One region of the Geodermatophilus sp. SYSU D00696 genome, then DNA from elsewhere that is predicted to be linked to it. Evidence: riboswitches for the same ligand, from Rfam matches in the RefSeq annotation. Region 1 holds a riboswitch; the other holds the start of a gene.
The links. A riboswitch is a leader RNA that binds a small molecule or an ion and turns the genes downstream of it on or off. The one in region 1 is predicted to bind cyclic di-AMP.

Region 2: another riboswitch for cyclic di-AMP. It lies ahead of ACI79O_RS06040 (transglycosylase family protein); the one in region 1 lies ahead of ACI79O_RS22955 (C40 family peptidase).

The regions. Positions count from the first base shown of each region.
Region 1 is NZ_JBJGYY010000058.1:6,462-11,965, reverse strand. It holds gene ACI79O_RS22975 (DUF3253 domain-containing protein) at 1-60, opposite strand, end outside; gene ACI79O_RS22970 (hypothetical protein) at 114-632, shown strand; gene ACI79O_RS22965 (serine hydrolase domain-containing protein) at 675-2,000, opposite strand; gene ACI79O_RS22960 (DUF3817 domain-containing protein) at 2,016-2,333, opposite strand; gene ACI79O_RS22955 (C40 family peptidase) at 2,470-3,597, opposite strand; cyclic di-AMP (ydaO/yuaA leader) riboswitch at 3,605-3,740, opposite strand; gene ACI79O_RS22950 (hypothetical protein) at 3,930-4,151, shown strand; partial or broken gene ACI79O_RS22945 (YhjD/YihY/BrkB family envelope integrity protein) at 4,207-5,025, shown strand; gene ACI79O_RS22940 (transglycosylase domain-containing protein) at 5,064-5,504, opposite strand, start outside.
Region 2 is NZ_JBJGYY010000006.1:91,561-97,064, reverse strand. It holds gene ACI79O_RS06050 (isochorismate synthase) at 1-993, shown strand, start outside; gene ACI79O_RS06045 (nucleotidyltransferase domain-containing protein) at 1,041-1,922, shown strand; gene ACI79O_RS06040 (transglycosylase family protein) at 1,987-3,099, opposite strand; cyclic di-AMP (ydaO/yuaA leader) riboswitch at 3,104-3,272, opposite strand; gene menD (2-succinyl-5-enolpyruvyl-6-hydroxy-3-cyclohexene-1-carboxylic-acid synthase) at 3,603-5,306, opposite strand; gene ACI79O_RS06030 (o-succinylbenzoate synthase) at 5,303-5,504, opposite strand, start outside.

The sequences.
Region 1 (5,504 bases):
TGCGCGGGCGTCGAGCAGCGCGTCGATGGCGCGCTCGAGGGCCGGGCCGGCGTCGTCCACCCGCCCATGGTGCGCTGTTTGCGCAGGTCGCGCGCCCGGGTACCGGCGGAGCCATGGCAAGGCGCACCCCGGTGGGGACCTTCGGCAAGGGCAGGCGGGGCATCAGCACGCTGGGCTGGGCGCTGCGCGGCGCGGCGGCGGGGGCGGCCGGGTCCACCGCGCTGAACGCCGTCACCTACCTGGACATGACCGTCCGCGGCCGCGGCACGAGCTCCACGCCCGAGCAGACGGTGGAGCGGCTCGCCGAGAAGGCGCACGTGCCGATCCCCGGCGACGAGGAGCACCGGCAGAACCGGCTCCAGGGCCTCGGGCCGATCACCGGCCTGGTCGCCGGCGTCGGCGTCGGCGTGCTGACCGGGCTGGCGCGGGCGTCGGGGTTCCGGTCACAGCCGCTGGTGGGCACGCTGCTGACCACCCTCGGCGTGCTGGTGGCCGCGAACGGGCCCATGACGGCGCTGGGCGTCACCGACCCCCGCACGTGGTCGGCCACCGACTGGGTCAGCGACCTCGTGCCGCACCTGGCCTACGGCGCCGTCGTCAAGACCACGATGGACGCCTTCGACCGGCCCTGACCGTGTGCACGATGCCCGTCGAGATCACGTGATCTCGACGGTTCAGGGCACCGTCCAGCCGCGGGGGTCGACGCCGCCGGGGACGGGGGCCGCGGGGTCGTAGGGCTGCCGGGTGAAGACGAACGTGCCCAGGTCGAGGTGGTCGGGGGCGATCCGCAGCGTCTCCCCGGCGTAGTAGCCGTCCAGCCCGACCCACCGGCCGTCGTCGCCCCGGCGGAAGCGGCTGGCCCGTCCGGCCCGTCCCGGCAGCGGCCCCAGGTGCAGCAGTCCGCCGGCCACCGCCCGCAGGGCGTGCGGCGCCGGGCCCCAGTACCAGACGCCGAGCTGCTCGAGCGGTACCGGCGGCTCCGACGGGCGCCAGGGGTCGACCACCCGCGGCTCGGCGGCGCGCAGGTCGGCGAGCAGCCCGGGCAGCAGCGCGTCCAGGCCGCTGGTGGTGTTGGCCAGGGAGACCCCGCCGGTGCCCTCCTCGCGGTCGACGAACACCCCGGCGAGGAAGCCCGGCATCGAGCCGCCGTGCCCGGTCAGCGTGCGGCCGTCGACCCGCAGCACCTGCAGCCCGAGCCCGTACGCCGACCAGGCCGGGGACGACGGGTCGACGCCGGCCGGCACCGCCATCTCCTCCAGGGTGGCCGGGGACAGCACGTCGCCGGTGTCGCCGAGCAGGAACGCGGCGAACCGGGCGAGGTCGGCGAGGGTCGCCCACAGCTGACCCGCGGCGGCCATCACGCCGGCGTGGTGCTCGGGCTCGGGCAGCGCGACGTCGGCCCACGGGTGCACGGCCCAGCCCTGCGCGGCGCGGCCGGACGGGCGTGGCGTCGTCCGGGTCATGCCCAGCGGCCCGAGCACCTCGGCGGTGACGACGTCGTCCCATGCCCGCCCGCGCAGCCGGGCCACGAGCTCGCCGAGCAGGCCGAAGCCGAGGTTGGAGTAGTGGAAGCGCCGGGCCTCGCCCAGGACGACGTCGTCCCCGCCGAGCGCCAGGTCGGCCAGGGACCCGCCGGGCACCCGCTCCCACCAGCCGCCGGGGCTCTCGGCGGACGCGCCGGCCAGGTGCGACAGCAGCTGCCCGATCGAGCGGTCGCCCAGCGGGGTGCCGGGCAGGTGCCGGTCGAGCGGGTCGTCGAGGCCGAGCCGGCCCTCGTCGCGCAGCCGCAGGACGGCGACCGCGGTGACCGTCTTGCTGATCGAGCCGAGCCGGTACTGGACGTCGGTGTGCGGCTCGGCGACGTCGCCGCGGCCGGCCGACCACGCCAGGCCGCCGTCCCGTACGACGCCGGCCACCAGGCTCGGCGCGCGGCCGTCGCGCTGCACCCGGGCGGTGCGGGCCAGCAGGGTGCGGGCGGTGGCGGGCAGCACGGTCGGCATGCCCGGAACCGTAGGTCAGGCCCGCGCGGGGACCGCCAGCCTCCCCGTGCGGCCGGCCCAGCGCTCGAAGACGACGGTGACCAGCGGCGGGATCGAGGCGGCGAGCGCCAGCAGCGTCGTCCCCGGGGACCAGCGGAGCACCCGGGCCGCGACCAGCGCCACGACGACGTAGGCGACGAACACCGCGCCGTGGACCGGGCCGAACACCTGCACGCCGACCTCGGAGGTCTCCGGCACGTACTTCACGTACATCCCGGCCAGCAGGCCCACCCAGGACAGCGCCTCGGCGACGGCGACGACGCGGAAGGCGGTGGCGACGGTGCGGGGGTTCACGGGGATGCGGTCCTCACGGATCGGCGGCGGCTCCGCAGGGAGCAACGCGGCAGGCTCCGCCGGAGGTCCCGGACCGGGTGTGACCCCGGCAACGTGCCGGAACGGCCACCCTCCCGGGGAGGAGGGTGGCCCTTCCTCAGCCGATGCGGCGGGCGCCGGCGTAGCCGCCCATCGAGTCGACGCCGGCCACCTTGACGACGTCGCCCGAGGTGGGCGCGTGCACCATCTGGCCGTTGCCGATGTAGATGCCCACGTGGCTGACCGGGCTGTAGAAGAACACCAGGTCACCGGGCTGCAGGTCGGCCCGGGAGACCGCGGTGCCCATCTGCGACTGCATCCGGCTCGAGTGCGGGAGGCTGATCCCGGCGGCCTTGAAGGCGTACTGGGTCAGGCCCGAGCAGTCGAAGGAGTCCGGGCCGGCGGCGGCCCACACGTAGGGGTCGCCCCGCTGCGCCATGGCGGTGGCCACGACGGTGCCGGCGACGCCGCTGGCCGGCGCGGCCGCCGCTGCCGGCGCCTCCTCGGCGGGCTGCGCCGCGGCGGGCTCCTCGCGCTCGTCGTCGCGGCTGGCCCGCTCGTCCTCGGCGGCGTGAGCGGCCGCGGCGGCCTCGAGCGCGGCGCGCTGCTCCTCGGCGGTCAGCCGGGCGAAGTCGGCCTGGTAGGCGGCGATCTGGTCCTCGAGGTCGGCCTGCTGGGCAGCGACGGCGTCGTACTGGCGCTGCGCCTCGACGGCGGCATCGGTGGCGGCGGCCTGGGCGGCGGTGGCGGTGTCGGTCGCCGCGACCGCCTGGCCGAGCAGCTCGCCCTGGTAGCCGGCGACGCCGTGCAGGAGGCTGACGCGGTTGACGAACTCGTCGGCGTCCTCGCTGGTCAGGAGCGCCTGCAGCGAACCCATGCCGTTGCCGGTGTAGGCGGAGCGGGCGATGCCGACGACCTGCTCGCGGGCGGTGCCGACGGCGGCCTGGGCCTGGGCGAGGGAGGCGGCGGCGGTCTCGGCCGCGGCCTGCTGCGCGGCGAGCACCTCGCGGGCCTCGTTGAACTGCTCGGTGACGACCTCGAGCTCGTGCCCGCGGGCGGCCACGAGCTGTGCGGCCTCGGCCGCCGTCGTGGGCTCCTCGGCCAGGGCGGACGAGGGGACCACCCCGACCCCCACGCCGAGCCCCACGGCCCCGGCGAGGACGAGGGCGGCGCGGCGACCCTGCCGGCGGCGGGCCGGGCGGCCGGTCACGGGCGTGCCGAGGACAGACGTGCGCAGGGACGCCACGTGGCGGTTCTCCTCTTCCCAGGCCGCCTACCGGGTTAGCTGACGGGTTCGGGCGTGGACTCGCCCGGCGCGTGCGGACACGCGCTGCACCCCAGGACTGCGGTGGGTCCCCGGCCCGGCGCCCCGCGGGGCGACCGGCTCGACGGCGTCCTCGGGGTGTCACCCAGGTCAGTGACGGAGCGCCCCGTTGGACGCACACAGAGTAAGGGTCGTGACGGACGCGTGACAATCACCCCGATGTAATCACATCGGTGACATTCCGTGGTCGCCCGGTCACCGGACTGCCTGCCCCTGGCGGTTTGGCCGGGCTCCGGGGCGTGTAGGAGTCAGGCATGTCCACCTCCACCCGGATGCGCCTGACCCGGCCGCTGGTCGTGCTCGCGCTGTTCGGCTCCCTGACCGCCTGCGGCGACAACACCGACTTCTCCCGCGGGCCCACCAACTGCGACGCGAGCGGCGAGAACGCCAGCAACGAGAACGACGCCGCGTGCCAGGAGACCGGCCCCAACCCCGGCAACGACGCGCCCACCACCGACGACACCTCCGAGGACTGACCGTCCACCGGCCCCCCGACGGGCGCCCGGTCGCGGGGGCTGGTGGCATGGGCGGGTGACTCCGGAACGCAGGTGGACCGCAGCCCGCCTACGAACCGAGACGAGGGGCCTGCTGGCCGGCGCCCAGCAGCTGCTCCGCGGGCGCGACCTCGCCCTGATCGCGGCGGGACTGACCTTCTACGCCGGCATCGCGGTGGTGCCGCTGCTGCTGGTCGCGGTGCGGCTGACCGCGCTGGCGACCTCGGCCGACGAGGTGCGCGCGCTCGCCGCCCGGCTGACCGAGCTGCTGCCCACCCCGCTGGGCGCCCCGGAGGCGGTCGAGCGCCTGGTCGACGCCGGCACCCGCCTGGACCTCCTGGGCTTCGTGCTGGCGCTGGTGCCGCTGACGTTCTACGGCGAGGGGCTGCGCCGGGCGCTGCTGCGGTTCAGCCCCCGCCGGGAGAGCCTGACCGGCTGGCGCGGCCGCCTGCTGAGCCTGCCGCTGGTGGTCGTCTCACCGCTGCTGCTGTACCCGCTGCTGCTCGCGGCCCGGGTGATGGCCGACCTGGCCCGCGAGGACGGCGTCGGGGCGGTGGTCGGCCGCCTCGCCGTCGGCTACTACTCGGTGCTGTTCGTCCTCACGGTGCCGCTGCTGTGGGGCTACGGCGTGGTGTCCGGCGGGCGCTTCCGCTGGACGGCGCTCACCAGCGGGGCGCTGTTCACCGCGGCCTGCCTGTCGGGGTTCCTGCAGGGCTTCGTCCTGTTCCTGTCCCTGCCGCTGGACCTCGGCGCCCCGTTCGGCGGCCTGGTCGTCGTCGGGGCGGTGGTCGCCGTCGGGCTGTGGCTGTTCCTGCTGCACCTGGTGCTGCTGGCCGGGTGGCTGCTCACCCAGTCGCTCGACGAGCGGCTCGCCCGGCGTCGGGCCGGCGCCCACTACCCCGGGCTCCAGGGCGCCCCCTCGGCCGGCGCGGGTGCCGGCTCCGCGGGCGCCGGGGGTGGCGGCGCCGCGGGCGCCGGGGGCGCGCCCTCCCCCGGGGCCGGCAGCGCCCCGGCCGGATCCTCCGGCACGGTGCCGGGCAGCGGGGGTCCGGGCGGGGGTTCCGGAGCCGGTTCCGGAGCCGGTTCCGGCGGCGGGGGCCCGGGCGGGGGTTCCGGAGCGGGCTCCGGCGCCGGGGCGGGCGGCTCGGGATCGGGGGCGGGCGCGGGGTCGGGGGCGACCGGCTCGGGAGCCGGCTCGACGTAGTCGCTGCCGTTGCTCACCAGGATCGACACGACCTGGCCGGGCACCGCCCGGGCACCCCGGGGCGGGCTGGTCCCGAGGAAGGCGCCGGCCGGCTCGTCGCTGTCGACCCGCAGCGTCTGCGGCGTGAAGCC
Region 2 (5,504 bases), on a different contig from region 1:
AGCGTCGCCTTCGACCCCGCGGCCGGGACGTCGGTGTTCGTGGTCCCGGAGGTCGTCGTCGGCCGGCGCGACGGGGTCACCTGGCTGACCACCACCGGCGACGCCGACCCCCGTGAGGTGCCAGCCGGCGACCCCGCTCCGCCGTCCGCCGCGCCCACCCGGCTGCGCTACGCCGACGGGGCCCTCGACCCCGCGTCCTGGTGCGGCGCGGTGGCCGCCGCCGTGCGCCGGATCGACGACGGCGACCTCGCCAAGGTGGTGCTCGCCCGCGACCTGCTGGTCACCGCCGACGTGCCGCTGGACGCCCGCCGGCTGCTCGACCGGCTCGCCGCGCGCTTCCCCGACTGCTGGACCTTCGCCGTCGACGGGCTGCTCGGCGCCACCCCCGAGCTGCTGCTGCGCCGCACCGGGCGGCAGCTGTCGGCGCGGGTGCTGGCCGGCACCGCCCCGCGGGGCGCGGGCGCCGACGACGAGCGGCTGGCCGCCGGGCTGATGAGCAGCGCCAAGGACCGCGCCGAGCACGCCCTCGCCGTCGACTCGCTGGTGCGGGCGCTCGACCCGTTCTGCACCGCCCTCTCGGTGCCGGAGGCCCCGTCGCTGCTGACGCTGGCGAACGTGCGGCACCTGGCCACCGACGTCACCGGCACGCAGCGGCGCTCGGGCGCGCGCGGCCGCGCCGGGCTGCTGGAGCTGGTCGAGGCGGTGCACCCGACCGCCGCGGTGGGCGGCACGCCGCCCGACGTGGCCACCGCGCTGATCGCCGAGCTCGAGGGCATGGACCGCGGCCGCTACGCCGGACCGGTCGGCTGGCTCGACGCCCGCGGCGACGGTGAGTTCGGCCTGGCCCTGCGCTGTGCCCGGCTCGGCGAGGACGACCCGTGCACCGCGCGGCTGTTCGCCGGGTGCGGCATCGTCGCGGGCTCCGACCCCGCGGCCGAGCTCGCCGAGACCCAGTCGAAGTTCGCCGCGTTCCAGGCCGCCCTGGAGAGCTGAGCCGGAAACGGGTCGGCGGCCGGCGTCCGGGCTGGTTGGGTGGCCCGGTGACCGCCGTCCCGACCATCGCCGGCGACCGCTCCCTCCCGTCGCCCTTCGACCACCCGCACGCCTCGGCGCGGGCGCGGGAGATCGCCGAGCAGGGGACGATCCTCCGCGCGCAGGTGGGGTCCGGCGTGCACGGCACGTCGGTGACGGGGCAGGACGACCGCGACGAGATGGGCATCTGCCTCGAGCCGCCCGAGTACGTCACCGGCACCGCGCGCGTGCCCGCCGGGCTCTCGACGCCGGTGACCGTGCCGTTCGAGCAGTACCACCGGCACACCGCGTGGGACCGCCCCGGCGGGCTCGCCAACCGGTCGGGCGCCGGCGACCTCGACGTCGTGGTGTACGCGGCGCGGAAGTGGGCGCGGCTGGCGCTGGGCGGCAACCCCACCGTCCTGCTGCTGCTGTTCGTGCCCGACGAGGAGGTCGTCGTCCGCGACGCCGCGGGCGCGGACCTGGTGGCGCACGCCGACCGGTTCGTCTCCCGCGTGGCCGCCGACCGCTTCCTCGGCTACCTGAGGGGCCAGCGGGCGGCGATGACCGGCGCAGCCGGCGCGCACACGAACCGCCCTGGACTCGTCGCCGCGCACGGGTTCGACGTCAAGTACGCGATGCACGCGCTGCGGCTGGGCATCCAGGGGGTGGAGTTGCTGACGACCGGCCGGATCACCCTGCCGGTGCCCGAGCCCCACCGCACGTACCTGCGGAGCATCCGCCGGGGCGAGGTACCGCTGGCCGAGGTGGTCGCCGCGGTCGACGACGCCGAGGCCCGGCTGCTGGCGCTGCGCGACAGCCCGGCGGTGCCGGCCGCGCCCGACCGCGCCTGGGTGGACGCGTGGCTGCACCGCTCGTACCTCGCCCACTGGACGGCTCGCGGCCGCTGACCGGTCCGACGACGAGGGCCCCGGCCGCTGGGCAGCGGCCGGGGCCCTCGTCGGGGGGTGAGGATCAGCCCACGTAGTTCACGTGCACGTGGTCGTGGTGGTTCGCGGTCACGCTGCCGCGGTCGGCCATCGCCTTCCACGCGCCGTCGGGCGAGGTCAGGATCCGCTGCTCCCAGATGACGTACTCGACGCCGAGCTCGTCCCAGTGGTCGACGTGGTACTGGGCGATGGCGTCACCGAGGGCGTTGTCGGTCATGACCATGTAGTCCAGCGCCAGGCCCGACGGGTGCCCGTTCGGGTCGACCGCGCTCCCGCGCGTACCGCCGAGGGTGATGTCGGCGGCGCCCGGCACGTTGCTCACGACGGCGTTCGCGGCGGCCTGCACGACCGCCTTGACCGGGCCGGCGCTGTTGGTGATCGACGCGATCGCGGAGGCGACCTGCGGGGCGACCTCGGCCAGCGGGGCCACCGCGGGCGCGGGGGCGGACTCGCCGGCGGAGGCGGTCGCGGCGGGGGCCTCCGGGGCCGGAGCGGCCTGGGCCGGGGCCGCGCCGCTGACGGCGAGCACCTGACCGGGGTAGATCCGGTTCGGGTTGCTGCCGATGACGTCGACGTTGCGCTCGTAGAGCTCGCGCCAGCCCTGCTGGTGGGCGGCGGCGATCTTCTTCACGGTGTCGCCCCAGCGGACGGTGTAGTCCTCGGTGGCGGCGTCGTCGGCGTGGTCGTGGGAGTGACCGGCCTCCGCGGCCGGGGCGGGTGCCTCGGCGGCGGGAGCGGGGGCGGCGGGCGCCTCGGCGGCGGCCGCGGTGGTGCCCTCGGTCAGGTACTTGCCGCAGCTCGGCCAGGCGCCGATGCCCTGGCCCTCGAGGACGCGCTCGGCGATCTCGATCTGCTGGGCCGGGGTGGCCAGGTCGGCGCGGGCGGCGAGCTCGGTGCCGCCGAAGCCGGCCCAGGTGGACTGGCTGAACTGCAGGCCACCGTAGTAGCCGTTGCCGGTGTTGATGCTCCAGTTGCCGCTGGACTCGCACTGGGCGACGTCGGTCCAGTCGTGGCTGGTGGAGGCGGAGGCCGGGGAGCTGAGGACGCCGAGACCGACGACGGTGGCGCCGGCGGCGACAGGGGCCCGGGCGATGACCTTCTTGGTGCGGACGTAGCGGGGTGCGCGGTGCTTGGGCATGGTGATGATCTCCCGATCACCGCCGGCGAGGTGAGCTGTCGGGTTCGGGCGATCGGTGCCCGGCCGCGGTCCGCGGCTTCACCCCGAGGCGCGTTCGGGTCCGGCCCCCGTGGGCCGTCGCGCGCCGGAAGTGGGTCCCCCACCCCTGCCCTGGGTGTTGGTGTGGACGACCGGTGGGCAGGGTTTGGCGGACCGGCGCCGCGCTCCGTTCTGCTGAGCGCAGCCAAAAAGCTACCTACGGTCATGGCAACTGTCGCTGTGTCGCCGGTCACACTGCGATTAGGAGGGGACACGTGGGGTAGCGCGTGACGCCGCCGTGACCAACCGACCGCCTGCGGCGCCGGCGGGCCGGGAGTGGGGAACGCGCTGGTCACCGGCGACTCGCCCCCCGGTCCGCGTGGTCCGGCGCGGCCCCGGCGACCGGCCCCCCGGGACCCTGCGGGCACGTCGCTCGTGATGGACGCCACGGGACGGACCGGTCCTCCACCGCCCGTCCCGCCCGGTCAGCCGAGGGCGTGGGCGGCGGCGTCCCGGAGCGCGACGGCGAGGTCGGCCTCGGCGCGCTGGTCGGTGCGGACGACGACGACCCGCGGCCCGCCCGCCGCCAGCGCGGCCGGCAGCTCGCCGGCCGAGGAGACCGCCGTCGCCGTCCAGCCCAGCGCCTGCGCGACCGCTGCCAGGTCGCGCCCGTGCGGCGTCCCGAACACCCGCCGGTAGTCGCGCGCGTACGCCGCCCGGCCGGGCTCGAGCTGGGCGAAGATCCCGCCGCCGTCGTTGTCCGGGACGACGAGCGTGAGGTCCGGACGCGGCTCGCCCTCGCCGGTGAGCAGGCCCTGCAGGTCGTGCAGGAACGTCAGGTCGCCCAGGAGCGCCACCGTCGGGCCGCCGTGCGCCAGCGCCGCCCCGACCGCGGTCGAGACGGTCCCGTCGATGCCGGCCACCCCGCGGTTGGCCAGCACGGCGACGTCGCCGCGCGGCACGGCGAGGCGGTCGACGTCGCGCACCGGCGTCGAGGAGCCGAGCACCAGCAGCGCCCCGGCCGGCAGCGCGGCGACGACGTCGCGGGCCAGGCGGGCGGCGGTGAGGCCCGGCGCCGCGTCGAGCAGCGCGTCGACGGCGGTCCCGACGCGGGCGGCGGCGTCGGACCACGCCCCGGCCCACGCCCCGGCCCGGTTCCCGGCCCGGCCGGGGTCCGACGGCGGCCCGGCGGGCGGGGCGGCCCGCGAGACCAGCGCGCTCGACCGGCCCGCGTCGGGCCAGCGCGGGGTCGCCGCGACCGTCTCGACCCGCACCCGCGGGTCGGCGAGCAGCGCCGACACCGGCCGCGACAGCGTGGGCCGGCCGACCACCACGACCCGCTCGGGCCGGTGCGTGTCCAGCCAGGCGGGGACGCCGAGCAGCAGCGCCCCGCCGCGGACGGCGTCGCCGGTCCACGCGCCGCCGCTGGGCTCGGCGACCACCGGCCAGCCCGAAGCAGCGGCCCCGGCGGCCCAGGCCCGGCCGGCCGCGGGTGGTCCGTCGCCGGCCACCACGAGGGTGCGCGGCCCGTCCCCGACCGGACCGGCCGGGACGGGCGCGGGCGCCCCGGCCGTCCACGGGGCACCGCCGGCGCGACCGGCCCACGGGCCATCGAGCGGGCCGGGCTCCCCGTCGGGCAGCAGCGGGTCCCGGAAGGACAGGTTCAGCTGCACGGGGCCGGGGTCGCCGGACAAGGCGCCGGTGGCCGACAGCAGCGCCCGCGACACCACCGAGCGCCAGTAGCGGTTCTGCGCGGCCTCCCGCCCGGCCTCGGGCACCCCGACGTCGGCCGCCCAGCGCACCGCGCCGCCGTAGAGGCCGGGCTGCTCGATCGTCTGGTTGGCACCGGTGGACCGCAGCTCCGGCGGCCGGTCGGCGGTGAGCGCGAGCAGCGGGACGCCGCTGACGTCGGCCTCGAGCACCGCGGCGTGCAGATGCGCGGTCGCCGTCCCGGAGGTGGTGAGCACCGGCACCGGGCGGCCGGAGGCGCGCGCCAGGCCGAGGGCGAGGAAGGAGGCGGTCCGCTCGTCGATGCGCACGTGCAGCCGCACGGCACCGGCCCGCTCGGCGGCGGCGAGCGCGAGCGCGACCGGGGCCGAGCGCGAGCCGGGGGCGAGGACGGCGTCGCGGACCCCGCCGCGGACCAGCTCGTCGACCAGCACGCGGGCCAGCGCGGTGGAGGGGTTCACGCGGCGAGCACCGCGGTGAGCCGCGCCGACCACCGGGCGGTCACGTCGTCCGGCGCGGCCACGGCGGCCCGCCGGTCGGGCACCACCGCCCGCACCGGCAGCGCGCCGTCGACGGGCACCAGCGGATCGCCGCTCACGTCGCCGTCGAGCAGCGCTGCGGTGGCCAGGCCGCAGGCGAAGGGCAGCTCGGGCAGCGCG